DNA from 2 places in the Lysinibacillus sp. CD3-6 genome. Region 2 is predicted to be linked to the other one. Evidence: riboswitches for the same ligand, from Rfam matches in the RefSeq annotation. Region 2 holds a riboswitch; the other holds the start of a gene.
The links. A riboswitch is a leader RNA that binds a small molecule or an ion and turns the genes downstream of it on or off. The one in region 2 is predicted to bind cobalamin.

Region 1: linked by a shared signal. The riboswitch ahead of metE (5-methyltetrahydropteroyltriglutamate--homocysteine S-methyltransferase) and the one ahead of FH508_RS12385 (ABC transporter substrate-binding protein) in region 2 are both predicted to bind cobalamin.

The regions. Positions count from the first base shown of each region.
Region 1 is NZ_CP085880.1:2,092,210-2,107,464, reverse strand. It holds gene metE (5-methyltetrahydropteroyltriglutamate--homocysteine S-methyltransferase) at 210-2,504, opposite strand; cobalamin riboswitch at 2,686-2,865, opposite strand; gene FH508_RS10135 (VOC family protein) at 3,071-3,433, shown strand; gene FH508_RS10130 (methyl-accepting chemotaxis protein) at 3,474-5,168, opposite strand; gene FH508_RS10125 (C40 family peptidase) at 5,734-6,666, shown strand; gene murF (UDP-N-acetylmuramoyl-tripeptide--D-alanyl-D-alanine ligase) at 6,873-8,258, opposite strand; gene FH508_RS10115 (Mur ligase family protein) at 8,472-9,872, opposite strand; gene FH508_RS10110 (ATP-grasp domain-containing protein) at 10,024-11,229, shown strand; gene FH508_RS10105 (YheC/YheD family protein) at 11,398-13,650, opposite strand; gene FH508_RS10100 (CotY/CotZ family spore coat protein) at 13,765-14,196, opposite strand; gene FH508_RS10095 (DMT family transporter) at 14,534-14,878, opposite strand; gene FH508_RS10090 (DMT family transporter) at 14,891-15,217, opposite strand; gene FH508_RS10085 (TetR/AcrR family transcriptional regulator) at 15,214-15,255, opposite strand, start outside.
Region 2 is NZ_CP085880.1:2,537,322-2,552,576, forward strand. It holds gene FH508_RS12315 (methyl-accepting chemotaxis protein) at 1-1,171, shown strand, start outside; gene msrB (peptide-methionine (R)-S-oxide reductase MsrB) at 1,436-1,864, opposite strand; gene msrA (peptide-methionine (S)-S-oxide reductase MsrA) at 1,861-2,391, opposite strand; gene FH508_RS12330 (YpmS family protein) at 2,404-2,985, opposite strand; gene FH508_RS12335 (GDSL-type esterase/lipase family protein) at 2,990-3,919, opposite strand; gene FH508_RS12340 (DegV family protein) at 4,110-4,952, opposite strand; gene FH508_RS12345 (PAQR family membrane homeostasis protein TrhA) at 5,219-5,854, shown strand; gene FH508_RS12350 (dihydrofolate reductase) at 5,938-6,417, opposite strand; gene FH508_RS12355 (alpha/beta hydrolase) at 6,591-7,508, shown strand; gene FH508_RS12360 (class I SAM-dependent rRNA methyltransferase) at 7,571-8,767, shown strand; gene FH508_RS12365 (hypothetical protein) at 8,856-9,092, opposite strand; gene FH508_RS12370 (cytochrome c oxidase assembly protein) at 9,583-10,413, opposite strand; gene FH508_RS12375 (DUF2243 domain-containing protein) at 10,403-10,897, opposite strand; gene FH508_RS12380 (precorrin-3B methylase) at 11,161-11,835, opposite strand; gene FH508_RS12385 (ABC transporter substrate-binding protein) at 11,889-12,872, opposite strand; cobalamin riboswitch at 13,100-13,286, opposite strand; gene FH508_RS12390 (elongation factor G) at 13,467-15,255, shown strand, end outside.

The sequences.
Region 1 (15,255 bases), 450 kb from region 2:
TCTATCACTAATAAAAAATGTCTTTTCGCTCCTGTAACCATCTTTGCATTCCTAGTCGTAGCAATTATTAAAAGACTATCCTTATGAATCTTAGAGTACCATCACCAACTTTAGATAAAAAAATCCCCTGAGCATTTTTGCCTTTCAGGGGATATATTTTAATAAAAACGCTTATAACGAAAAGGAACGTTTTTTCTTATACTATATAATTAAAAAGTTGATTGCTGTACTTGTTGACGTAACGTTTTGGCAGCAGTAACCATATGTGCTAGTGCTGCCACTGTTTCAGGTTCTTTTCTTGTTTTTAGACCACAATCTGGATTGACCCAAAATTGATTTTTGGATAATACTTGTAGGCTATCCTGCATGATACTTAACATTTCTTGTTCACTCGGCACACGAGGGCTATGAATATCATAAACACCCAATCCTATCCCTTTTTCATATGGATTGATTTGCAGGGATGCAATAAGCTCTCCATGACTGCGTGACGTCTCGATAGATATAACGTCAGCATCCAGTGCACTAATTGGCTCGATAAAATCATTGAACTCACAGTAACACATATGTGTATGAATTTGTGTTTCATCCTTTACACTAGCCGTAGCGAGCTTAAATGCATTCACTGTCCAATCCAAATATGCGTCCCAATGCTCTTTACGTAAAGGCAAGCCTTCTCGCAATGCAGGTTCATCGACTTGAATAATAGAAATGCCAGCCGCCTCTAGTGCCTCAACCTCTTTCCTTAGTGCAAGCGCAATTTGATAGGTCACTTCTTTCCGTGCAATATCGTCACGTACAAATGACCAGTTTAAAATGGTAACTGGGCCTGTTAACATCCCTTTCACATAGCGATTTGTTAAACTTTGTGCATAGGCCGTTTCTTTCACTGTCATCGGCGCTTCCCATGCAACATCACCGTAAATAATCGGTGGTTTTACACAACGAGAGCCGTACGAAACGACCCAAGCTTTTTCTGTAAAAGCGAAGCCTGTTAGTTTTTCACCAAAGTATTCCACCATATCTGTACGCTCAAATTCACCATGCACAAGTACATCAATATCTAAATCTTCTTGTATGGCAACCCACCTTTTCGTTTCTTGTGCGACAAAGTCAGCATATGCTTCATCTGAGATCTGTTTTTTACGCCATGCATTACGCGTACGCTTCACTTCTTCAGATTGAGGGAAACTTCCAATCGTAGTCGTAGGGAATAGTGGTAGTTGCAGTGACTGTTGTTGAATAAGCTGACGAGTATTAAAATCATTTTGACGTTCAAAATCCTCTGACGAGACCGTTTGCATTTCTTGTTGAACTGCCTGATTATTTCGTACTGGATGTTTTTTTAATGCATCAATTGCTTTCATGCTTTCAGAGATTGTGTGATTTGATGAGTGGTTTTTTTCTTTTAAATATTTAGCCACCTCTGATATTTCAGCCAATTTTTCATCAGCAAATGCAAGTGCATTTTTCAAGACAGGGTCTAGCTTTGTTTCAAGGGCGGTCGAAATCGGCACATGCTGTAAGCTACATGACGATTGAATCCATAGCTCTTGTACACTAGTCAACTGTTCGATTGCCTTAATCGTTGTACTTACCTCTGCTAAATTTGCTCGCCAAATATCTCGTCCGTTAACAATACCTATCCCCAATACTTTATCCTTTGGAAAACCAAATTGGCGTAGTGCCTCCATATTTTTCGTATAGCCATGAACAAAATCTAAGCCAAATCCTTGTACAGGGAGTTCAATTAGTGTGTTATAAGCTGATAACGATTCAAAATACGTTTGTAGCATAATATTGGCCTCTGGAACAGCGGCTGCTAATTGTGTATATATTTCTTGCACTAGTTTGACCTCAGCCTCTTCTAAAGTGGAGACTAATGCAGGTTCCTCTAATTGAACCCAGTCAGCACCAGCTGTAACGAGTTCTTGGATTACCTGCGCATAGAGTGGTAGTAATGCTAAAATAAAGGCAACTTGTGATACTTTATCGTAGCCTTTAGTTAGCTTGCAAAATGTATAAGGTCCGATTAGCGTTGGCTTTGCAGTAATGCCAAATGCATCTTTAACCTCAAGGAAATCTGTAAGTATTGTATTCTCTGTTAATTGTAGTGTTTGTCCTTCATATTCAGGTACAATGTAATGATAATTTGTGTTAAACCATTTCGTCATTTCACTAGCAACAGCTTCTTTATTTCCGCGCGCTACCGCGTAATACGTTTGTAAATCAACCTTTCCACCTTGCCAGCCAAAGCGCTTTGGCACTAAACCAAACATCGTCGCTGTATCAAGCATTCTGTCATAGCGTGTAAAATCCCCTACAGTGACAATATCTATTCCGCTCCGAAGCTGCCTATCAATACGTGCAAGACGGATTTTTTTAATTTTTTGTAAGAAATCTTCTTCTGTAAGTTCATTTCTCCAAAACGCCTCTAATGCCTTTTTCCATTCACGGTCTTCTCCTATATATGGATAGCCTACTACAGTTGTGGTATACGTCATGTTACATCTCTCCTCAAATTAAAATAAAAAAAACCATCTTCCTTTTCGGAAAATGGTAGTTATTGTAAATTTAATTAGCTATGACGAAGCGATACGATAATGTATTAATTGTCGTATATATTCGTTAGTCGCACAGTGCCAATTCGGTCACATCTCACCACCTATTTCCACGTAGGTTATTTGGTGTGTACTAGACATTGGCAGGTCTCCTGGCTTCTCATCAACACGCCTCACAGCCTTCCCAGTTCCCCAGTGGCATTTGTGATTTGCTCCGATTTACAGTTGCGGGACAGCGTCGGATTTACACCGACTTCCCTTTTAAGCCAAACTTTCATTTGGCACCAACTCTTACACAATATTCAATTATGCTCTTACTATAGCATACATTTTTCTGAAAAGTATAACTTTTATACAGTTATGCGCATATTTTCAGTAGATTGTTACATGAGGAGTAATTTTAACTTATACTAATTGATGACAATATAATAAAAATATACTAAAAAAAGGTATTTTAAGTAATTTGTAGAATTATATAGTTATTACAAGAAATAGCGAGGAGGAATACTATGATTGTCGGTTTACATCATGTACAACTTACAATTCCTAAAGGCTCTGAGGAGCAAGGAAAAGCATTTTATTGCAATGTACTGGGGTTAAAAGAAATAGAGAAACCAGCATCTCTTAAAGGGCGTGGTGGTTTTTGGCTACAAGTAGGTAATCAAGAAGTACATGTCGGCACAGAAGATGGCTTTGATCGACTCACAACGAAAGCACATATTGCTTATCATGTAGAAGATGTTGCACATTGGAAAAAGATATTAACAGAACATCAAATAGAAATACTTGATTCTGTTCCAATTCCGCATTTCGAGCGCTTTGAATTTAGAGATCCTTTTGGTAATCGAGTAGAAATTATTCAGCCGATTTAAAATGAAAAAGCAGCCATCTTGCTAATGGCTGCTTTACTATTTATAGTTTAAAGTGCTGAACTTCTTTGTTTAACTTCTCTGCCATCGATGCTAAATGATCTGTATTTTTTGAGATTTCATCCATCGTCGCGACTGTTTGATCGATTGTTGCGGTCGTTTGCTCTACCCCTGCGGCAGATTGCTCAGATATTGCTGCTATTTCATCGATAGAACGGTTAATTTGTTCCGTTGTTGTGGAAATACCTTGTAAGTTTTCTGTGATGCCTTGAATATTACTAAACATACTATTAACGGCTGAAGCAATTTGTTCAAAGGTTGTATTTGTAGTCGTAATTTGCTCTGTGCCCCTTTTTACTTCTTCATAGCCCGTTTGAAGTGATGCTGTAACCCCAACTGTTTCATTTTGAATACGTCCCACTATAGATGAAATATCCGTCACAGAATAGGATACTTGTTCAGCAAGCTTGCGCACTTCATCGGCCACAACCGCAAAACCTTTGCCTTGCTCCCCTGCCCTTGCTGCTTCGATTGCAGCATTCAATGCTAATAAGTTGGTTTGGTTGGCAATATCATCAATAACAGAAACTAATTTAGAAATTTCTTGTGATTGCCTATTTAAGCCTTCAACATTTGCAACAGCCTCTTGGACGATTTTATCAATAGCAAACATTTGCTGTGTTGAAGTATTCATTAAATGTTGTCCACTTGCTGTAAGCTGCAAAACTTCACTCGAATAGCCTTGTAAATCTTTACCTTGTATATTAGCCTGCTGAACATTTATTTTAAATGTCTCCATCATTTGAGCTAAGTCTCCAGCATTATGTGCTTGTGATTCAGAACCACCCGCTAGTTCAAGCATTGTGAGGGCAATCTGTTCTGCACCTGTTTTTACTTCTAAAGAAGATTGTGCAAGTTGTTCACTGTTGGCAGCAACGTTCCCAGAAACTACATTTATCGAACCAATGATTTCATGGAGCTTACGATTTAATGCATTTGTCGATTGCACGAGTAAGCCGATTTCATCTTTCATTCTTTCAGGCAATGGAGGCTGACTAATATCACCATCTGCCATTTGCGAAATTTTTTGTATGACTGCTTTTATCGGATTGGCAATCATATGCGCCGATATGTAAGCGGTTACAATTGCGACGATAGTAGTGATTATACCTATCATTAAACCTATATTCATCGTTTGCTTCGATTGAGCAATCATCTCCTGCCCAAGCTTATTAATAGAAGCTTCTCTTGCACCTGCAAGCTCCTCGTACCCCTCTCTTATTTCTGTTGCAAGACGATCAACAGAATTAAGGTTTTGAATAGCCGCTTCTACATTTCCTTTGTCATATTCAGCAAATACATCCGTTTGTACAAAACTTCGCCATTCTCTTGCTTTTTCAACCGTCTTCGATAAGCTTTTATCTGTCGACAATTCATTTAGTATTGTATTGTTTTCTTCTGCGATTTTAATATAATCATCGAATTCTTGTTTATATTTTTGATCTCCCGTAAGTACGTAGCTTTTCGCAGCAGTTGTTCGAACACTAATCGTTGATGATAGTTTTTCACTTGCTGTTAACAGCTGTAACTCTTTATTGACAATTTCCTCTCCAGCACTAATGACACGTTTATTGGCGAAAAAGCTATAGGTGTTAAAACAAGCGATGAAAAATACTACAATAAAAAATGCACTAATAATTTTAGCTCTAATTGTTTTGAACCTAAGTTTTTGTAACATACTATTTTCCCCTTTCGTTCGTGAAATTATTTAAATTCCTACTATTAATCAACATTTCCCGTCAACTTTTGCGGGCAATGTATTCATCTATTTCTACCTAAATATAACATATATTACCTATCACACCTATGACTCTAACTATGTATTTCACACTTTTTAATAAGCAAAAAAATCCCCATAATACGTGCTTTTATAAGTATTCTTCGACTAATAAAGTTATTTTTATATCATTCCTTACCCTTATTTTGATTTCTCTATTTGCACATTGCCTACAAGCTTTTCAATAATATCGAGGTACATTATTTTTATTACTATATTTTTTGATAAAATGGGTTGGCATGCATTGTTAGCCGTATGTTTCACAGGTTTTATTTATCAAACTGAAACATTTGTAATGAAACTGTAAATTCAAGCGATAAAGCCTTTAATATCAAGGTTTACAGATATGTCAATGCTCACTGTGGTAACATTTACCTCACAGAAGCCCTACTTTTTCATGCTACGATTATTGCAACAGCAAGCAAACAGATATGATTTTACTGCTCGCTTACAGGAGGTAAAAAGTATGAAAAAAAATTTTTTAAAAACTACACTAGCATTGTCGATTGGATTTAGCTCATTTGGAATCGCTCAAGCATCCTTTGAACCAATCCAAGTGGAAGCTGCAACGACAAATGCTCAACATAATGACCAAGCTGTTGCAGCGAAGGCAGATCAACTTATTCAAACAGGGAAAAGTTTAATTGGTAAGGCCACATACAGCAATTCAGTGTACAAGTCTACATATCCTTACAAGTTTTCTTGTGCTTCATTCATCATGTATATTTTTGAAAAAAATGGAGTTGATATTGGGACGTATAATGAAAACTATATGATTCAGCAAGGGACATATGTTCCTAAAAGCCAATTACAAAAAGGCGATTTAGTATTTTTCAAAAGTAAAAAAACAGGTACAGATCCCGACCATGTAGGCATGTACATTGGAAATAACAAAATTATTCATATGGCTGATTCGAAACAAAATATCGTCATTTCAGATATGGGTAGCAAACCTTATTATACTGACAACTATGTATCTGCACGCAGAGTATTACCAACATTACTATCGGCTAACCCTGCAACAAAAGGTGATAAAATTGTTGAAAATGCCTTAACTTATAAAAATAAAGTAACGATAAGCTCAATAAATAAAGAACAAAGCTTACGTTTTACAGCACCTGGTTTCGTAGAATACGTTTATCGTAAGAGCGGTGTAAAACTTAGCACAACAAACTTAAAAGATCAAATGGCTAAAGGAACTACGGTCTCTCGTGCCAATTTAAAAAAGGGCGACTTAGTGTTCTTTAATAGTGTGAAAGGGTCAAAAAACCCATCCCTTGTAGGTATTTACGCTGGAGATCAACGTATCATCATTCCAACTTCAAGTGGTGTTACTACTAGAGTACTCTTTGTGGATTACTATAAAGAGCATTATATAACAGCAAAACGTGTATTTTAAGTAATCAATGGCTCTGTGATAACACGATGTCTACAATTGCAAGAAAATAAAACATAGCATACAAGCATGGTATAATCATGCTTTGTATGCTATGTTTTTGATATATAAAGCGGCAACTTTCATTTTGCAAAGTGTCATTCTCTATGCATAGAAAGCCTTGCTTCACTTAAAGGTAATTGATGATAAGTGGTCGTTAGGACTGAAGTCTATATTTGCTTTAATTGGTTAGCAAATTCAATCATTGATCGACTAGACATCGGGCCCTTTATTAATACAATTGTATCTTTATCAAGTTTTGGTTTAAGTATTTCTAATACACCTGTAACATCTTTGAATATATGAACCTCTGCCGTTGTTCCATCTTTTTTTGCTTGTGCTGCTATATCTTCTGCTCTTTTTCCAATTGTCATAAGCATTTCAATATTTCTCTGTGCCACCATCGAACCAATCTCACGATGATACTTTTCTTCGAAAAGACCCAATCGCTTTATATCACCTAATATAAGGATTATTTTTTTATCTTTTCCTATCGTATCTAAAACCTTCAAAGCAGCTTCAACTGATGTTGGGTTATTTGTCCATGTATCGTCTATAATGGTACTTTCACCGATACCAGTTGAAAATTCTAGGTGCCTTGCCATCGGTTTAAATGTTTTTAAACGCGAGATTGCAGTTTCGATAGACAATCCCATTTCCTTTATAGCTGCGATAGCTGCTAGTGCATTATACACTTGATGTTCTCCGTAACCAGGTACAAAAATAGTATATTTTTCATTTAATAGTTGAAGAGTAAATTTCATCCCATTGTTCGTAAATTCAATGTTAGATGCTTTGTAATCTGCTTGTTTCTGGACGCCAATAGTAATAATTTTCCCTTTAAACGTATGCAATGGTACTTTTTTTGTATTTTCATCATCACCATTGATGATTAATGTGCCATCCTCAGACAATCCCTCTAAAATTTCCGATTTTGCTTTTATATAGCCCTCAAGGTTTTTACATCCATCTAAATGATGGACACCGATATTAGTAATAATACCAATTGTCGGTTTGTAGATCATACATTGATGTTTAATGTTACCTGTATTCCCCAGACCAAGCTCAAATACCGCTGCTTTTGTTGTTTTATCGATGCCCGTTAAATAGGGTAAAGATTGGCGCGGCTCGTTTTTACTACTAATAGATGCCTGCACATTCCAATCTTTACTTGCAATATGTTTAATCATTTCTTTTGTTGTTGTTTTCCCACATGTTCCAGTTAATGCGACCACTGGTATATCAAAAAGTCCTCTATAATATTCGATAAACTTCCAATATGCCTGCAAAGTACTTTTTACTTGAATAACAGTCGTATTCGCTAGTGCGTTTTTTAGTTCACTTAAAGGTTTATCTGAAATGACGAGGGATGGCCCCTTATGATCTATTTCCTTCCAATTAATGGACTCACTTTTATTGATAAACATTAGTGTATTTTTTTGCGTTAAATCGTGGCGGTTATAATAAATAGCATGTTTGACAAACCATTGTTCAGAACCGCTGACTAATACCCCTTGTAGTAACTTTCTAATCACAGTTACACTTATATTTTGCACGTTACCTCCGTCCCCCCTCTCATTAGAGTATGAAAAATGATAGCTAGACGCTTGGGTAAAGGAGCGGTTCCTTCCCTATTTCTAGCAATGATTATTATTTGTTGATATGTTTTATCTTTTATTTAGAGCGCTCCTTTCTAGTAGATTACTATACAATATTATTAACTAACTTCATGTGACACAGTGTTTATCCTGTTGTCCTTGCATCTCTTTTTACCGTGCATCTCCTCTAAATGGTTTTTTTATTTTTAAATCGGCTGCCAAATTGGAAATTTGCTGACTATACATATCCCCTTTTATCAGAACAATTGTATTTTCATCTACAATTTCATGTAATAGCTTATAAACGAGTGTACTATTTTTAAAAGTATAAACAGGTTTGTTAAATCCTAGCTTTACTGCATGATCAGCCATAATTCGCGCATGCTCTCCTATTGTAATAAGGACATCTACACCAATGCGATTGATTAACTCTCCTGCTTGCTCATGGATGATATATCCCCAAGACCCTAAATCGGTGATTGTTCCAATAACGGCAATCTTTTTCATGCCCTCACCTATCGAATTCAAGACCTTTAATGCTGCTTCTAGGGAAGTAGTTGTTAAACTCCAAGTATCATCTATCAACAATGATTTATTAATTCCTTCGAAAAGTTGTAGCTGCTTTTTCATTTTCTTAAATGTAGCCAACTGTTTGATTGCTACAGGAATAGGGACATTCAATTCGTTGATGGCAGCAATTGCGGCTAATGCATTATATACTTGATGCTCTCCAAACCCAGGGACAAACACTTCATATTTTTTCATATTGTAGTGCATTGTAAACTGCATGCCATTTTCAACGTATCGAATATGACTTGCTTTAAAATCACATGATGGATGCTGCCCAATTTTAATAATATCTCCTTTGAATTTCGACAAATCTATTTTTTTTATATTGGCATCTTCCGCATTGAGAATTAATGAACCGTTTGGGTCCACAATCTCAGCCATTTCACCTTTGGCCTGTATATAACCTTCTAAAGTTTTACAATAATTTAAATGGTGGGCTCCGATATTCGTAATAATACCGATAGTTGGCTTGAAATATTTTCCTGCAGTCCTTACATCCCCTGGTGATCCAACAGCTGTTTCAAAAACGGCAACTTCTGTTTCATCGTCAATGCTAAGTAAATATTGCAAAGAAGCTGTTCTAGAATTACTACTTAAAGTAGTGGCAGCAACTTCTTTTTCAGCTGAAAGAATATGTTTAATCATCTCCTTCGTTGTTGTTTTTCCTGAAGTTCCAGTAATTGCAATAACAGGGATATCAAATTGACTACGATAATAATGTACAAACTTCCAGTAGGCCTCAACTGCATTCTCTACTTGAATGATGATTACGTATGGAGGAATTTCATGCTGATTATATAGCCGATCTGTTACAAGCACTAATGGGGAAAGAGGCTCAAGATTTTTCCAGTTGATAATGCGTTTAGATGTAAAAAGTGCAGTGTACGGTTTTTTTACTTGTTTTAGTCGATATGCGCCATACTGGATTAGCACCTCATCCGACCCATGCAACAATTTACCTGCAATAATCGCTGTTAAATTCTTCACCGATAGAGGCTTCATATCAATTCACACTCCTTTCATTTCTATTATATGAATCGCCATAAAAGTTGCTTGGATGTAAACAGGATACATAACTAGAAGAAAACTATTCCACAGCATATATATAAAATGTATATTAATAATCCAAGTGCCAATTGAAGGAGTGATTATACTGAAGGCAATTATATTTATCGGTACAAACAAATCTGGATCTAGTCGTGAAGCGATAAAAGCAGCAGAAAGGTTGGGTTACTTTACCGTACTTTTCACAAACAATCCAAAACAATTACAACAGAGAAAAGCCTACCCAGACATTCATAAAATGGTTCTCATCGATACTTCCAATATAGAAGATATGATAGAAGAAATTCACAATTTGTTTGATACCGGATTAGAGATAAAATCCATTGTTAGTTTTGTAGACCCATTTGTTCATATTGCCTCTATTTTATGTGATGAGTTTTGTCAAAACTATACGTCGTCAGCTGCTATTGAAATGATGGAAGATAAAGAAAAAACAAGGAATCTATTAAAAGATCAACCTTATTCCCCTAAATTTGTTCTAAAAAAACCACACGAATCATTTACAAATAATATGGTATTCCCACTAATAGTCAAATCACCTAAATCAACAGGTTCTAAAGACGTACTGTTTGCGACAAATAAAGACCAACTCGATACACACCTTACATTTCTCCAAAATAAAAATCCTGGGGAAACCATCATGATTGAAGAATATATTGATGGTCCTCAATATTTAGTTGAAGCCCTCGTTTATAAAAACCAAGTTCATACAATCGGCATTATTGAACAAGAGATTACACAAGGAAAGCGATTTATTATTACAGGCTATGGTGTACTTGCAGAAGTACCACCACATATTCAAAAAGGTATTGAAGAGGTACTCCATTCGATCGTTGAAGTATTTGATATTGAAAATGGAACATTGCATTTAGAACTCCGTTTAACAGAGAATGGATGGAAGCTCATTGAAATAAATCCTAGAATTTCAGGCGGCGCTATGAATAACATGCTACATGCCGCATTCGGATTTAGTTATGTTGAAGAAACGCTTAAGTTATTTTTAGGTGAACAACCTAATGTAAATCCACGTCATAATAAGTTCATTTTTACAAAATATGTGATTGTAGAAAGTAAAGGTGTGTTAGAAAGAGTCATTGGGAGAAATAAAGCTACGAAATCAACAGGGGTTGTAGATGTGTATGTAAAGCCTAGAAAAGGAACAATTTTAACCCCTCCATTATCTATGGGGCATCGCTATGCCTATGTTATTGCCGAGGGTAAATCGTTAGCTCAAGCTAAAAATCATGCGATTACAGCCGCTAAAGAAATAAAATTTCTAATACGAGCCTTATAGCGTTCCATATAAACAGTTTTTGCGAATGTAGCTACATGCTGCTACATTCGCAAAAATAAAGAAATAATTACGCAACTAAGTATTGTACATATTATTTTTAATTCCGCATTAACACAAACACCCCGAGTAGTTGACCTATTAAATTGGCAACTGCTCGGGTTATTTTATTTATTCCTTAAATGTATCATCTAAAAATTTAACCGTTTCAAACATATTAGTTTTACTTGCGCCCTTCACGAGAATCGTGTCATCAGGTTTAACAAGTTTCTCTAGCAAGGCATGTAATTGATCTTTGTTCGTATAATGATAGATATTCTCTTGTTTCATCCCTTTAGCCTTTGCTGCTGCACCAATTTCCTCTGTCCTGAACCCATAAGTAATTAAAAGGTCAATACTTTGGTCAGCAATATGTTCACCCAATTTACGATATTCTTCTTCTCTTAAATCTCCTAATTCCCGCATCTGACCAATTATTGCAATCCGCCTCTTCTTTCCGACATTTGTCAGTACCTCAAGAGCAGCTCTTACACCTTGAGGATGCGAATGCACAGTATCATCTATTACTGTAATATTTTCGCGACAATTATACACTGTCAATCTGCGTGGTGGTTTTTTGAAATGCAAGCCGGCTTTTATGTCCTGCGGTGTAAAACCTAAATAATCAGCCACAGCAATTGCATTTAGCGCATTATATACATGATGTTCGCCTAAAATTGGAATAAATAATTGGATTTCCTGCCCTTGGAGTTTCATTTTAAAGGACATACCATTTTCTTTATATTGAATATCATAAGCTCGATAGTCTGCGTCCGTCTTTACACCAGTTGTCAGTATTTTTCCCTTAAATTGATCAGTTAATAGATATTTCGAGTTTTCATCGTCTTTATTCAAGATAAGTAACCCTTGTTGGTCCATACCTTGTATCAATTCAGATTTAGCTTTGGCAACTAGTCTAACATCACCATCAAAGTTACCAACATGTGCAAGACCGATATTTGTTACGATACTAATATTCGGTTGAATAATGCTACAGTGATTCGTAATAATCCCTGGATAAGCCATTCCATATTCTAGAACGACGGCTTGATGAGAATCATTAATTTCTTCAGCATGTTTTTTAGTATGTTCTGTCGTATTCCAATAATCTTTCGATTCAAAAACATTCCATTTTTTCGATAATATAGATCCTAAAAATGCCTTAGATGTTGTCTTCCCTGCACTCCCAGTAATTGCAATAATTGGTTTTTCAGTTTTTGCTGCACCATAAGTCGGCTTTGGCTCTACAGGCTTAGGTATTGGCTCTACAATCGTAGGCTTTGGCTCTACTTGTTTAGGTTTAGAATCTACGAGATTTGGTTTTTGTTTGACCCTTGCTTTTTTTACATGCGGTTTGTTTTCTGCTAAGTATTTTGCGTAGCGAATTGAATGAATCACGACATCTAATTCTAAATAAAATGCTGGTGGACAGCCTGGACGCCAGTTTACTTCATAGACCCATATTCTTTGTTGTGCATCTAGTCCAACATCAATGCCAATTTCGTCTATGACTTCGCCAAACTTCGTCATTTGAATATCATCTAGATGGCGTGCCAATGATAATGAAAAATGCTCTAACATACGTCGAATATTATAAGCTTCTTCCTGGAACTCCTGCTCCAAAAACGGATCTAAATAATTTGTATATCCCCCATTGTTTATATTCGGAATTATCGAGCCATGTGGCGCTATACGTGGATAAACAGTCGTCACAACCCATTTTCCCTCACCATTTTTTTGCACATGGAGACGAAAATCATAAACTTGACCCGATTTCATTTTTGATTGAATATATGGTTGCATAATGAACGTTCCCGTAGCAAGAAGCTCATTTACTAATGCGTTCAACTGAGGTTTTGAATACATACGGTTATCACTATTTTGTCTTACTTCGAAAGTATCCCCTATTTTTATAATGAAATAAATTCCTTTACCTTTCCGACCATCAATCGGTTTAAATACTATTTTTTTATGATGGGCGATATAACTATGAAATACATCAATATTCTTTACTATTTCTGTAGGAATAATATATTTCTCAAATTCTTTCGCTTCTTTTAATCGCTCCATGACATTCCATTTATTCCCTATAGAATGTGTAGTAAATGGTATTTCCTTTTTCAATTTATTTATAATATCTTTTGACACCGATAATTTTTCTGGACTTCCAGCATTATAAATGACATCTGGAAAGGGCATCACTCTTTCTTGCCATTGCCCATCTTCTAATACCTTCCCATTGATAGTACGGTTGTCAAAGTTTACCTTTCTAGGTGTAAAGTAAAAAAAATCTACCCCTTCTGCTTTTGCAACTGCAGCATATGCATATGACTTAAGAACAGTTTTAGGATCTAGACGATGATGCAACATTCCTATAATTGTCATGCATTAATCTTCCTTTCTATAGATTCTTTCTATTAAATTCAGATTACGCAGCTTGCATATGGACAGATGCTCTAGTTTTTCAATTATTTTAGTAGTTTTACTATAGGACATTTCTTACCACTTAGGCTCAATGATGAATTTCTTTTTTAATAAATCAGGATTTAATAACTGAATTGCTGAAATACTGCCTAGCTCAATGGACTTTTCTGTAGTTGTTCTTTCGAGTCGTACAACATCGGCAATTGAGTTCGTTTCATTGCCTTCATAATCATAAGCTCGTAACAGTGAAATCGTTCCTCGGCAACGCTCCTTATCCACTTCTTCAATACGGAAATATTCTGTTTCAAATTGTTTAACAGTATCTATTAATCGTAAATGTGCTCCATTGTGCGTTATTAAAAAAAAGGGAATGGTATCACTACCAACGATTTTTACAAGAAGCTGACCATAATATTTCGAATGAAAATTTGTGATTATATCCTGAAGTGCTTTTATATCGTATAGCGCTTCACTTACAAAGTGGGTTCTTCCTTTTCCAACACTCATTGTCCCCAGCCCCATCCTGTTCCATTTTCGCAATGTATTATTACACGAACGATAGCAAAATATTTATTTGTCCTTTCTCGTTATAATATGTACGTTATCGAAATATGACGACATAATTTAGAAGATAGCATTAAAAAATAACGGCGTTTTACATAAAAAAAGAATGCTAGGAGTTTACCTAGCATCCTTCACAATATCGAAAGTAATTTCCATGCACTTTTCCCGCGAAAGTACCCTAATTCCGCGATTCAGGTGCTTTTTTCCGCGATTTTAAGCTTTTATTCCGCGATTTTAAGCGATTATTCCGCGGTTCGAAGCGGTTTTTCCGCGAAGTACTTTAATTTCGCGATTCAGGTACAACTTGTTGATTTCCTTGATTAAGTAAGATTACACCACCGATAATTAATGAAATGCCAATTGCTGTATAAAGATTAAAAATATCGCCCCAAATAACAATGCCTATAACGACTGTTAAAGCTGTACCAACACCAGACCAAATTGCATAGGCTAAACTTAATGGTAAAGTTTTTAAGCATAAGGACAAGCAATAAAAAGAAATGCCATAACCAAATGCAACGGCGATGGACGGCCCAACTACGGTAAAGCCTTCAGATAGCTTAAGCATTGTAGTCGCAAATACTTCACAGACAATAGATATAGCTAAAAATATATACCCTTTCATTCTAAAATCCCCCTAATGGCTACCGCCAGCGATGTTTAAAATTACCACCCCTATAATAATTAAAAATATACCCGCAAGCTTTTTAACATTAAAATATTCTTTATACAGTACAACGCCTACAACAGCTGTTAACGCTGTGCCTAACCCTGCCCATATTGCATAGGCTGTGCCGATTGCTAAAGATTGCAAAGTTAATGATAGAAAATAAAAAGCTGCGCCATAGCCTATGACCACACCGAGTGAAGGTAACAGCCGCTTAAATCCCGCAGTGAGTTTCAACATAGAGCTAGCAAAAACTTCAGAAACAATAGCTATGAATAAATATCCTAATGCACTCATGTTTCATCATCCTTTCTTGTCATTTGCAATAATTGTTC
Region 2 (15,255 bases):
TAAGCAGGTTACTTTGTCAAATAGTACTTTCTTAATTATTTCAATCATCGGTCTTATAGCAATCATTATTTTTGGCTTTATGCTATTTAAATCATTAAAAAACAATACACGTGCTATTAACCACTCTATACTTGATATTGCCCAAGCTGGTGGTGATTTAACAAGGCGTGTCCATGTACGTAATAACGATGAATTTTCTATTATTGCTAACTCTACGAATACCCTTATCATTTCTATCTCAAACCTTATTAAACGTGTTAGCGAACTCGCTGATCACGTATCAAGCAGTAGCCAAGAGTTGATGACATTAGCGGATGATAATGCTCGTACAATTCAAAATATAGCGGATGCTAGTGCAGATATAGCGAGTGATAGTGAAAATACAATCAATAGTATGAATAGTGCACAACAAAAGATGAGTGATTTAGATCATTCCATGCATCAATTAAACGAGCAAGCGAATGCAGTTCAACGTGCATCACTTGCTATGCAACAAGCGGCAGATGAAGGTAGTCGTTCAGTTCAGCAATCTACACTAGTTATGCAATCTATTGAAGAAACGATAGCTTCTACTGCAACAACAATTGAAGCACTTGGTCGTAAATCAGCAAATATTACATCGATAATTGGTACTATTACAGCCATCTCAGAGCAAACAAATTTACTCGCATTGAATGCGGCAATTGAAGCTGCTCGTGCTGGAGAGCATGGTCGTGGCTTTGCTGTAGTAGCCGATGAAGTGCGCAAACTCGCTGAGCAATCACAAACTGCTGCAAAAGAAGTAACAACAATTGTAACGTCCATACAAGATGAGGTGGCATCAATAATTACACAAAATCATGATGGTGTCACAACTGTTATACGAGGAGTCGAAGTGACAAATGAAACAAACCAGTCATTGTCTAATATTTTAATGCACACGAAAGAAACGACTACAATTATTGCGACAATGGTTGAAAAAATTGCGCAAACACTTGATTACAGTAATGCTGTAGCAAATGATTTCGTGCATATTAACGCTTATGCTGAACAAACCGCTTCCAATACGGTGATGTCAGCTGCAGCTGCTACACAAGGTTCTGCATCCATGCAGGAAATTAATGCAGCCGCTACGGAATTAGCTCATCAAGCAGATAGTTTACGCAATGTCGTCGGTGCATTCAAAATTTAACAAAAAAAGAATGTCTCTTTTCTATAGAGGCATTCTTTTTTTGCGAATATTGTCCTCAAAACAAGGTTGAGACAAATAAAAAAAGTGTTAGATTGTTTACAATCAATCTAACACTTTTTTGCAGTGCCCTTTGTCCACTACGGCACGCCTTGCTGATAGTTTACCGTCTATTCACAGACTTTTATCGGCGATTTCTTCTTTCTTTCAGGCGATTCGCAGGCTTCTACCTAAGTTTACCGTAACTCGCTTACGTCCGCAGATTTATTACTTAAATAATGATAAATATTCCGCGTAGCCTTCTTTTTCTAATTCACCTTTAGGGATAAAACGAAGTGATGCAGAGTTAATGCAATAGCGTAGGCCACCTAATTCTGCAGGGCCATCTGGAAAGACATGTCCTAAATGAGAGTCCGCATCCTTGCTTCGTACTTCTACACGGCGCATCCCATGGGATGTATCAAAGTGCTCCGTCACTTGTTCGTTTGCAATCGGTTTTGAGAAAGCGGGCCAACCACAGCCTGAGTTGAATTTATCGTGCGAGCTAAATAATGGCTTGCCCGAAACAATATCTACATAAATACCTTCTTCAAAATGTTGATCATATTCATTTCGGAATGGTGGCTCCGTGCCATTTTCCTGAGTTACATAGTACTGCATATCTGTTAGTTGTTTTACTCGTTGTTCTTTATTCATTTTCTATGCCCCCAGTGTTGTTCTTGAAATGCTTTTCGACCAGATCCCACTGCATAGCGTTCATAATGCATTGGATTTTTTTTATAATAATATTGGTGGTAGTCCTCAGCAGCATAAAATGTACTTGCAGGTAAAACTTTCACTGCAATCGGATTATCAAATTTACCTGAAGCCTCTAAATCAGCCTTCGAACGTTCCGCTAATTCTTGTTGTTCTTCATCATGATAAAAAATGGCAGTAGTGTAGGATTGTCCACGATCATAAAATTGTCCACCTGCATCGGTTGGATCAATTAACGTCCAAAATGTAGCTAATAATTGCTCATAAGAATAAATATCATCATCAAACGTAATTTGAACCGCTTCTACATGACCTGTAGTTTCCGAACATACTTGTTCATATGTTGGATTTTCCACATGTCCACCTGTGTAACCAGAAACTACAGCTTCAATGCCAGGTGTTTCATCGAATGGCTTAACCATACACCAAAAACAGCCGCCTGCAAATGTTGCCTTTTTCATTGCCATATATATCACTCCTTATTCTCCAGGGACAATAATTTCCAATAAAATTTTATCGTTTGGTAAGTCTAATTCCTTCGCACGTACACGAGAACCCGAAGCTATATTAACTCGTGATAAATCAATATAAATTTCAGCCTTATTCGGATTCACTGTAATCCACGATGGGAAATCCACCGAATCTCTCATTATTTTCATTGTCGTCTCCGGTGGAATATTTAATAGCCCTACATTCATCCCTGTTTGCTTTAAAATAATATTACCCTTGTCATCGACAATTGGCTCAAAATTCATTGAAATTGGGATTTCAGTATAAAAAACCGTTAACTTACTACGTAATTCAATATCATCCCCAATAGTAAAATCCAAAGGGAGTGGCGAACCTTTTGCACTGTCCTTTAAATATTTCTTTGTAATTGACTCTAATTCTTTCGTTGTCGTTTGGACAACTAAAACATTGCCTGTTATTTCAGTATCTTTGTCTGAGCTCTTTGCTAAATCATATCCATCAACTGGTTTCGTTGCTAAATAAACGACGAGGAGGATTGAAAAAAGAACCATACCTGCTAACGCAAAAAATGCGAATTTCCATTTATTCATTTAGTCACTCCTCGAAGCCTATTGCCTTATTAATTTTTTGTTCCATTTTACATTGCTCCATTGTAGCTAATATTCGCTCAGTCATTTTATCATAGCCTTTTGCATTGGGATGAAAAAAATCTGTATGATAGACAAGTTCTTGATTCGAATCAAACAAGTCTTCAACTGAGACATAACAAGCATTTGAATCTTTACTTGCGATTTTTTTTATGACACTATTCCATTCAGTAATAATTGTATCAAATTCATTTGCCTCATTTGTAACAATCGAAAAAGGATTATAAAAGCCAATGAGTAATAAAGGCACGGTAGGATTTTTTGCCCTTATACCATCAATAATTTTCGTATAACGATTCTCATAAGTTAATAATTCCTTGTCAAACGCATCTCGTTTTAAATTAAACAAATCCTGTTTGACTACCTTCATTACATCATTTCCACCCATAGTTAATGAAATAAGCTGTGCTTGTTGCAGCTCTTCATCATAATGCCCTTTTTTTATTAATTTTAATAGCTGATCGCTCCGTCTTCCTCTTTTTCCGCGATTATCCACATCGACTTCTGAAATCGAAGTCCAAGCTTGCATTGAATCTGCTAATCTTCCAACATAACCGTCTTGACTATACTCATCCCCGACACCATCTGTTAATGAATCTCCAAGTGCCAAGTAATGTAGTTGCTTTGCGTTATCATCATCAATTTGCCGTAAATCCTCTTCTGAAGGTTCAAAAAAATGTTCAAAAATTTGCGTCAATACATTACTAGAAGGTTTTGCCTCCTCTTCTGCTTGTTGCTCATCCTGTCTCATATCTTGCTCCGTCTCTGCCTGCTCACTATCTTGGTCTGCAGGCGCAATCGGTTCATCTATTGATATTGCACAACCACTTAGTACTAAGACGATCAAACATGACAAAATAATTCGCCAGATGCCCATTTGACCACCTTCCATCATTTACTGTTAGTTCTATTATAAATAGTTGTCGCTACAATGAAAAGTGACGACGCTTCAGTTTATCAAGAAAAATCCAAGCATTATCATCACATTACCTGTATACCATTTTTACAACTTGCTACGAAAAGCGTTAAAAAGCTACTACAATTACTTATGTAGCAGCTCTTGTTAATTATTCTGAAAAATAAATAAAACCAATTGCACCTGGTCCAGTATGTGTAGAAATAATTGGTGAAGTAAAAGCAATCTCAACATCATTAAAGCCTGTTCCTTCAATTAGCTCTTTTAATGGACCACCCATTGTGATCAAACCGTCGGCATGTGAAATACCTACAGCCTTAACTGTTTTACCAGCAGTATCTGCTTGGAATTGTTTGAATAAGTAGTTTACAACCTGTTTATGACTGCGAACTTTTGATACAGGGTTATATGCCCCGCCCTCTAGGTTTGCAATTACTTTAATATTTAGCAAAGAACCGATAAATCCTGTTCCTTTACCAATTCGACCGCCTTTAATTAAATTTTCTAGTGTGTCAACAATTACATATAAATGTGTATTGTCACGTACCGTGTCTAAACGTGTGACGATTTCTTCAACAGATGCACCAGCATCGCGCATCTTTATCGCTTCTCTCAATTGGATAGCAAGCCCAATTGCGATAAATCGAGAATCAATAACCGTTACATCAGCATCTGTCATTTGAGCAGCCTGTCGAGCAGATTCAACTGTCCCACTCATTCCACCTGTCATATGAATAGAAAGTATTTGGTCCCCATCTTTGCCAAGTTCGTCATATAGTTCTTTAAACTTCCCTGGTGCTGGTTGCGAACTTTTCGGCAGGTCTTTAGCATTTTTCATCAGACCTAAAAAAGGTTGTGGATCTAAATCTACTCCATCTATATATGTTTTCCCATCAATTTGAATTGTTAACGGTACTATATGTATACCGTGTTGCTCTACTTCTTCTTTTGTTAAATCACAAGTTGAGTCCGTTACTATATGAATTCGTCCCACTTCGACACATCCTTTAACATCATTGAAATTAATTATATAGACTAATGTTTCCATATGTAAACATGACATTTGTCATTTCAAGTGTCTATTTCAAGTCTTTTCAATTCCACTTCCTTCGATACTATAGCCTTTTTCCACTAAATTTGTCTAACAATTTCCTCTAAATTTCGACATGACATTTTAGATAAGTAAATATGTGACAAATGTAAATAGTAAGAAGCACATTATTGGGCTATAGTAAATACAGAACGAAGGGAGTGTTGTTTATGGTGGATTCATTTGACTATAAAACATGGAAGGAAGAATTGTGGAATGCCATTACTCACGGTATAGGCTTACTTGCAAGTATTCCAGCACTTGTTATTTTAATATTAACTGCTGTCCAAAATGGAAGTGCATTGTATATTACATCATTTAGTATTTTTGGTGCCTCTGTTATCATCTTATTTCTAATGTCAACATTACTCCATAGTATGCCTGAAAAATACAAGTATTTTTTCGCTATTCTTGACCATTCTTCTATCTATATTTTAATTGCGGGGACCTACACACCGTTTTTATTAATCGCAATTGGTGGAACATTAGGGGTCACTTTATTGTGTGTTATTTGGACACTTGCTTTACTAGGTGTTGTATTTAAATGTTTTTTTATTAATCGCTTTGAAATACTATCGCTTATTTTTTATATTGGTATGGGCTGGCTTATTATCTTTGCCATTAAGCCGATTTATTTTTTCTTAGGAAGTAATGGCTTTGGTTTCTTATTAGCTGGCGGCCTTTTCTATACATTTGGTGCTATTTTTTACGCTTGGCGCAGCCTCCCTTATAATCATACAATTTGGCATCTGTTTGTGTTAGCTGGATGTGGCTCGATGTATGCCTGTATTTATTTTTATTTATAATTTTAAAAATATGTAACGCAACAAAGCACACGGCATAAGCAAATCCGTGTGCTTTGTTCTTCATTGAGCTTAGAACAATCTAATTAATCTTTACGTTCAAAAATTTGATATTGAAATGTGTACCCTTCTGGTGCAGTTACAGGTTGTTGTGACGAGACGAGCACAAATTCCTCTTCATATTTAGGGAAGTATGTATCCCCTTTAAAGGAATGATTAATTTTTGTAGCATAAATTCGATCTGTGATGTCCATTGACAATCTAAAAATTTGTTCGCCGCCAATAATCATGATTTCAGGCACATCACCTGCTATAGAAAGTGCTTCGTCGAGACTAGTTACTACTTCAATACCCTCAGCACGATAGTTGGCATCACGTGTAATTACGATGTTACGTCGCCCTGGTAACGGTCTACCAATCGATTCAAATGTTTTCCGTCCCATTATCATTGGTTTGCCCATCGTTTTTTCCTTAAAATATTGTAAATCACCTGGTAAATGCCACGGCATCCCGTTTTCATATCCAATGACATGGTTATTATCATGCGCTACTATTAATGAAATCATCATTACCCTCCAAGTTATATCATTCATCCTATTATAAACATAATTTTACTTTACTATCGGAATATTTCTGCTCATTTTTAAAATAAATTTCTTCTTCGGTTTTAAATCATAGTAAATTTATAAGAATAGTTTATAATGAGAGGTAACAATAAAAATTTTTAAAGGATGATGTTATGACACGTTTAACCAATGAGGCTGTTTGCTATATTCAAGCGACGGATTGTAAACCACATTATTATGAACAATCACCACAGGAAGCAAGAGTTATGCGCGCAGTACCAACATGGCAATCTGTCCATATGCCTGTGCTCGCATCTATCGAGAATCGAAAAATACGTATGCGAGATGGACACGAGATTAATATCCGCGTTTACATTCCCGAACATACAGAAAAATTACCTGTTATTATTTATTATCATGGTGGTGGATGGGTCTTTGGCAATTTAGAGTCCTCGGATGCGGGATGTCAGTTATTAGCTGACAAAGCGCATGCTATTGTCGTATCCGTAGATTATCGTTTAGCACCTGAACACCCCTTCCCTATCCCACTAAACGACGCATATGATGGATTACTGTGGGTTTATAACAACATAACAGCGTTCGGTGGCGATAACACGCGATTAATAGTAGCTGGTGATAGTGCTGGGGGAAATCTAGCAACAATTGTTTCCTACTTAGCAGCAATCTTAGATGGTCCAATAATTTCTGCACAAGCGCTAATTTATCCTGTTACAAACCTTGATTTTACGACGGCTTCTTATAGTTCTTACGGAGAACATTTTGGTTTAGATAAGCAAGGGATGCAATGGTTTGCTGAGCATTATACAGAGGCCAATAATTTTAACAATCCACTTGTTTCACCTATGAATATTGAAAACCTTGGTGTACTTCCAAAAACAATAATCATTGCGGCTGAAGCAGATGTACTTTACGACGAAGGTCTGACTTACGCTCAAAAATTAACTGAAGCGGGCGTTTACGTTGAGCATGTCCATATGGCAGGTTTAATTCATAGTTATTTTAGTAAGATGGAGTTTTTTGAGGCTGCTACAATGGAGACAGTTGAAAAAATTGCGACATTCGTGAAATAAGTTTGTGTATTGCTACTAAACAATGCGATAATAGAGCAAAATGTTTTTTAAAGGATGACAACATGACACAAACGATTGCATTACAAATTAATAATCAATATGCAGGCCCATTGAAAAAAGGCTACCCACTAATCTCAAAAGAAGCAGTTGATACACGAAAACTGCCTGCTGAGGAAGGTGCGCTACTTCGTCTACTAGATATTCATAATCGATTTATCGGCACAGGCTATTATGGTATTCAAAATAAAGGCATCGGCTGGCTATTAACTACTGATGCTAATGAAGAAATTGACAAGGCGTTTTTTGCGAAAAAAATAAGCAAGGCGCTACAAAATCGCGAGACATTCTTTAATAACCCTGATACGACGGCATTTCGTGCTTTTAACGGCGAAGGTGATGGAATTGGTGGCATGACAATCGATTTCTTTGAAGGCTATTATATGGTGAGCTGGTATAGTGCAGGTATTTATTCATTTAAAGAAGCCATTTATGAGGCTCTTGCAGAAACAGTAAACTTTAAAGCCATTTATGAGAAAAAACGTTTTGATAGTAAAGGGCAATATATTGAACAGGACGATTTTGTTATGGGTACACCTGGTGAATTCCCACTTATCGTTAAGGAAAATGGTATGAACTATGCTGTTCATTTAAATGATGGTGCCATGACTGGTATTTTCCTCGACCAACGTGAAGTGCGACTTGCCATTCGTGAACGCTATTCTCAACATAAAACCGTATTAAATACATTTTCTTATACAGGTGCTTTCTCTGTGGCAGCAACACTTGGTGGTGCAACAAAAACTACGAGTGTCGATGTAGCCAAACGAAGTTTAGCGAAAACAATCGAGCAATTTAGTGTCAATCATATTGACTATGAGGCACAGGACATTAAAGTAATGGATGTATTTCATTATTTCAAATATGCACAGCGTCATCAGTTAAAATTCGACCTTGTTGTATTAGATCCGCCTAGCTTTGCGCGAACAAAACAAATGACGTTTTCAACTGCAAAGGATTATCCAAAGTTATTAAAGGATACAATTGCTATTACCGAAAAAAATGGTATTATTGTTGCGTCTACAAACAATGCAAGCTTTGGCATGAAAAAGTTCAAAGGCTTTATTGACCAAGCGTTTAAAGAAACAAATACGCGTTATAAAATCGTTGAGGAATACGGTTTACCAAAAGATTTCCGCGTGCCACGTGAACATCCTGAATTCAATTACTTAAAAGTTGTTTTTATTGAAAAATTAAACTAAAAAAGAGCGACTTTCATCAAGTCCCTCTTAGACTGTAGACAAAGTCGAGTTATTCAACTTTGTCTACTTTTTTTGAAGCAAGTATCTATTACTTTGTTAAAAAAACAAAAATATAACCTAAAAACATTAGGATAAAAAAACTAAAAAATGTGATGATATTCCCTATAATTAAAATTTTAGATTTAACGCATGCAGCTAAGACAATACCTATGCCTGATAATACAAACGTGAAAATCCATAAAGTTGATGCTTTTTGAAACACAATATTCGGTACCCAAAGTAATAAAGAAATAATAATCGTACTTACAGCTAATGCTTTCACCATTTTAACCATTCCTTATTTCAACGGATTACATAAGTTTTTATTAAAATATATTTTTATCGCAGAAGCAAATAGTTTTTCTTTAAGTCCCATTCTATGAAAATTTCTATCTATATAAGCGACAAGCTCCCAATCACATGAACAGCTAAAATACCCTTTATCTTCTTTAAATCATTTAGAACGAACTTATTTTTTATCTAATCTTAGCCCCTTTCGATATTTTATTAGGTAAAATACCATTATTATGGCTCATCAAAAGGCTAGACTGGGATGTTAGAATATTAGCTGTTCGAGTAAAATCTGGATGCTCATGGAAAGCGCCTAGCGAAAATGGAGGACAAAACTTAGAGTTATGAAAATGAACCATTATGATAGTATTTAACCACATGATTATATTTTTATTTTAATAACTGAACTAAAAATTCTCAATAATAGAAACATCAAAAACTACACTAAAAAAGAGTAACTCCGCTAGAGTCACTCTTTCTTTGATTCACTGTAAATGTGCCTTTACTGTTTGCAGTTCATGATTTCTTGGTCTTACTGCCTTATACCATTGCAAACAAAGGATAAAAATTATTATGGCATCAATTACATCTCCACCATAGTACATAACCATACTTCCGATTTCTGCTTGTTCTATCGGAACACCTTTAGGAGGTTGAGCATAAATATACTTAGACAATATTCCATGTCCTGCTAATGCAATAATTAAGACAATGGCCCTGTACATAAAGGATTTCCTATGATTTACAGAATCAAAATAGATAATAGAAATTGTAAATAGATAGCCTGCTATGAATACATGTAAATGGACAAATAGATGTATTAGACTATTGTCGTGCATTAATGAATATAGGTTAGTCGTGTACAATATCCAAAGACCACCGATATTCAGTAAGGAAGTGATTATTGGATGCGTAAGTATCCTTGCAGGCCAACTTTTTAGCATACTTGAAAGCTTCCGCGCTAATCGGGTGCTTAAAGTTCTAAGTAATAGGGTCATTGGTGCGCCGAGAGCAATAAGTAACGGTGCTAGCATACCCAAAAGTAAATGGCTAAACATGTGTGCTGTAAAATCTACCGTAGCACGATTCGCTAAAGGACCAACAACAGCAAGAATCGCCAATAAAACCCCTAAAATAAAGCTTGCAATACGATAATGTGGCCATTTTTTATATTTACGATTCGTCATCACTGCGGCCAAAATATACAATAACAATATAGTAATAAATACAATAAAAAAAATTAGTTGAGGATGTATTATTCCGAAAAGATTTTGACTATGACTACTCTCGGCTATTTGATGATGGTTAGCGTTCATCAGTAATAGCCTCTGCTTTTATTTTGTTGTTGCTAGTGCGAACGGTAAGATAAAGTCCTATAATGAGGATAATAGCCGCAATGACATTCCAAATGATATCGTAGATGATGACATTTTCAACATACCTAATCTGGTGTATTCGCATTAGTTTATGTTGAATAATCCCATCATATAATTGGAAGCCGCCTGCTCCTAGCATCAAACCACCCATCCATCTCTTCAACCAAAAACCACTTTTACGACGAATATCTGCAAGTAAAAATAATCCTGCAATAGTTGCAAACCAACTAATCGCATGGAATATCCCATCAGAAATCAAGCCAATATCCGTTGTCGACTTATCATAAAAATGATGCCAGCGAAATAGTTGATGAAAAATAGTCTCGTCTATAAAAGCTACTAGACCTATCCCAAATAAAAACCCTGACAGTAAATTACGACTTACATAAACTTGTTTGTTTTTATGAGCGTTTATTGTCGTCATTTCTTCGCCCCCTATTTTTAGATTGCCGTCCTTATCTTTCCCTATTTTTGATTATTTTAATCTAAATTTACATTTCGTTCAGACTTATACTTCCCCATAAAAACGTTAATCTGCACAACTAAATGCTGTCTTTGCTCATATTGTTTACCATTTGAAAAAGAGCTAGCATTTAGCTAGCTCTCTTCTTCGTATATGCAGAAATTCAACATCATCTCTATTAAGCAGTGAATCTTATGTTCTAAGCAGAAATAAAATAAGTAGAATCACTTTCCCTTTAATGCTTGCCAATATTCGGCGCTATTTGTTCTACGATAAAACTTATAGAAAGGTTCATTTGGGCGTGCATGTTTTTGATACAGCTCAATAATTTGTTGTAGAAAGCTTTCTATTATTTGTACTGACACCCTTTTAGCAAATAGTGTTCCTGCCTTTGCATGGGCCCCCATCGGCACGGCACCTAAGTAAACATCAAAGCTATCCTTTTGATAAACAAGTCCAATATCATCATATACTGCATTATAGCAGGCAGACGCACAGCCATTAATATTTAACCGTAGTCTAGAAGGCACAGTTTCTTCCTGTAGTGCTTCGTATAGTTGTTCTGTTATTTCAGCCGCCTCCATTTTATCCCCATCACAAAAATCACAAGCTTTTATCGCGACAATGGGACCTTGCTTAGCAATATATAAGCCCACTGTTTGAAGCTCATTGATAATCTCCTTTACTTTTATAGTTGGGACAGATAAAAGAATACTATAGGAAGCTGAATATTTAATTGCGCCACTTTCACCGACAATCTCTGCAATTTTTTGAAATTGAGCTGGTGTATAATGCTTATTGATAATACCTGGACTTACTGCAAGGCGTGTAAAGTTTCCATTAACATTTAGTTTTTCAAATGTGCGATCTGGTATATTCGAATGAAATGCATTCATCATTTGTGCTCCTTATGAAAAAGAGCTAGCAAATAGCTAGCTCTTTTGATTGTTATTTAAAAGTTTTCAGGATAAAAACCTTTTGCTAAAATTTCAATAGCTTCTGCAGCCCGAACCCCTTCTGAAGCGGCTGAAAGTGGTAAAATGACAAAGCGCTCATTTTTCACAGCATTTGTTTCTTTTAATGCTGGGTCACTTTTCAGGAATTTAATTTTGTCTTCAGCAGTTTGGGAACCATAATCAATTACGACAATCACTTCAGGATTGCGTTCAACAGTTTCTTCTTTCGAAACTGTTGTCCAGCCCGATTCGACATCGCCAAAAATGTTTTTACCGCCCGCTACTGTGACAAGTTCATCCATAAAGTTTTGAGCCGCTGTAAAAACTTCCTTATCCCCACTATCGTAAACTAAAACACGTAATTCTTTATCCTCTTCTGGTAACTTTGCACGTACAGCATCAACATCATTTGTCATCTGATTAATCAATGCTTCACCGCGCTCTTCCACACGGAAGATTTTTGCAATATTACGGATATCCGTAAAAATATCGTCTAATGTTGGTTTTGTAATACTTGAAGAAGTATGTAAATAGGTGTGAATACCAAGTGCCTCTAATTCTTCTGGTGTACCAACACCCTTTTCACTAAAACCACTTTTCCACCCAGCGTATAAAAAATCTGCTTCACTATCAATGACTTGTTCCTTTGTTGGGTATTGCTCAGCTATAACGGGTACTTTATCGTAAGCTGCTTGTAAAGGTTCATAAATTTTATCATCTAAATAGGCAGTACCCACCATTGAATCTTCTAAGCCTAGTGCTAGCATAATTTCTGTGACGTGTTGATTTAAGCTAATCGCTTTTTTCGGTGCATCTTTATAAACTTGCGTCGTCTCATTATTTTCAATGGTTACTTCTTTTGCTCCTGTTTGTGCTGGTTCAATATTTTCACTTTGTGAATCATTTTTTGCACTACATGCCCCTAAAATACTTAATAGCGCAATGGCAAGAACTAACCACATGCCTTTCCATTTCTTCATGTTTGTTTCTCCTTTAGTTTGTAATTTTTCATTATATAGTTAGAAATCAAAGACTTCTTAGCTACTGATCACGGCTTATTCTTGACTTTTCTTAATATAAATTGAAAACTCAACATGCTACTATTCTTCAAAAAGACACAAAAAAAAACCCTCTTGTTTCCAAGAGGGCGACATAGTGAAAAAACAATGGTTAATGAACCAATCACTATTCCCATCCTCGTGGTATTAAGTAAAAAATACATATTGGCAGGTATCCTGGCTTAGGTTCAACATTTATACGTCTTCCCATAGTTAAACTACAGTGACTGTTGTATAAACTCCCCATTTACAGTTGCGGGACAGCATCGGATTTACACCGATTTCCCTTTTAAGCAAATGGCAAAAACCATTTGCACCAATATATAGCAGTATTAAGTTATAAAAATAGCCTAGCAGAACTAATTTTTGTTTTCAATCACACAAAAAAATCCATAACTAATAATTATGAATTATTTACTACTATTTTAACATGAACGAGCACTATTAAACACGAAATGTTTTTTAGCTGAATCTGTTACAATGAGCGTATAGGAAAAATAGAAATGAGGATTTTTTATGTATAAAACGATTGGTGTGCTCGCACATGTCGATGCAGGAAAAACAACCTTTTGTGAACAACTACTCTTCCACACGAATAGTATTCAAACGCGCGGAAGAGTCGATCATCAAGATACTTTTTTGGATAATCATTCAATCGAGCAAGCTCGTGGCATTACCATCTTTGCCGAACAAGGGAGGATGGAAATTGGAAGTGATATCTATACGTTAATAGATACGCCTGGGCATGTCGACTTTTCACCTGAAATGGAACGTGCAATTCGTGTAATGGATTACGCTATCATTATCGTAAGCGCTGTAGAAGGTGTACAAGGTCATACTGAAACAGTGTGGCAATTGCTACGCCAATATAACGTACCAACCTTCTTCTTTATAAATAAGATAGATCGTGATGGTGCTGATGTGGGTGCCGTTGTGCGACAGCTTCAAAAAGAATGTTCGGAGCATGTACTTTTAATAAACGATCCATTGTGTGCAGATTACGTACCAAACCACATTGCTGAGTGGCTAGCTGAGCGTGATGAACAACTACTCGATGCCTTTTTGACAGAAACTCTCGATGCGCAAACATGCCTAATGCAGTTGCAAAAGTTCATTAAACAAGAGCAAGCATTTCCTTGCTTTACTGGTGCTGCTTTAAAGGATATTGGAATAAAAGAATTTTTATCACAGCTACCCCTACTTACAGAAACGCAATTCGACCATCAACGACCATTTCAAGGTGAAGTATTTAAAATCCGTCATGATGGCATGCAACGTTTAACCTTTATCAAAGCTTTAGAAGGAACTTTACATACACGCCAAGACTTTACATTTGGTGTTATGACTGAAAAAGTAACTGAAATCCGCTTATATAATGGAAGTCGTTTTGTCACAACACAAAAAGTGCAAGCTGGAGAAATTTTCGCTGTAAAAGGGCTAAGTATAGCAAAAATCGGTGATATTTTAGGTAGTACAATGACTCCTCAGCCATATGAGCTAGTGCCGACTTTACAAGCTAAAGTACAGTATGATGGGCAGCAGCATATAAAAGAAGTATTACAAGTATTCCGTTTGCTCGAAGCCGAAGAACCGTCGTTGCGCGTCGTATGGCATGAGAAGTTTCAAGAAATCCATGTACATATTATGGGTGTTATTCAACTTGAAGTGCTTGCTGAAGTGTTAAAAAATCGCTTGTCACTTACTATTACTTTTGGTGAACCTAAAATTTTATATATGGAGACAATTGCAACAACTGTAACAGGATACGGTCATTTTGAGCCGTTAAAACATTATGCAGAGGTACACCTATTAATGGAGCCAAATATTCGAGGTACAGGAAACACGTTTGTTAACGCTTGTCATGCTGATGATTTATCAGTTGGCAATCAACGACTAATTGAAAAACATCTATTTGAGCGAGAGCATCACGGTCTTTTAACAGGCTCCCCCGTTACGGATATACGCTTCACCCTTTTGACAGGACGTGCCCATATCAAGCATACAGAGGGAGGCGATTTCCGCGAAGCAACTTTCCGTGCACTTCGACAAGGGCTGGAACAAGCCGAAAATATATTGCTTGAACCGTATTATCGCTTCAAATTGAAAGCATCGAATGATTTTATCGGTCGTATGATGAACGATATCCAGCAAGCAGACGGTACATTTGATGCACCCGTCTTAACAGAGGAACAAGTAACATTAACAGGACGCGTTCCTGTTGCAACATTTATGCATTATAGTACTACTTTCGCTGCTTATACGAACGGCAAAGGATCAATATCGTTACAATTTGATGGCTATGATA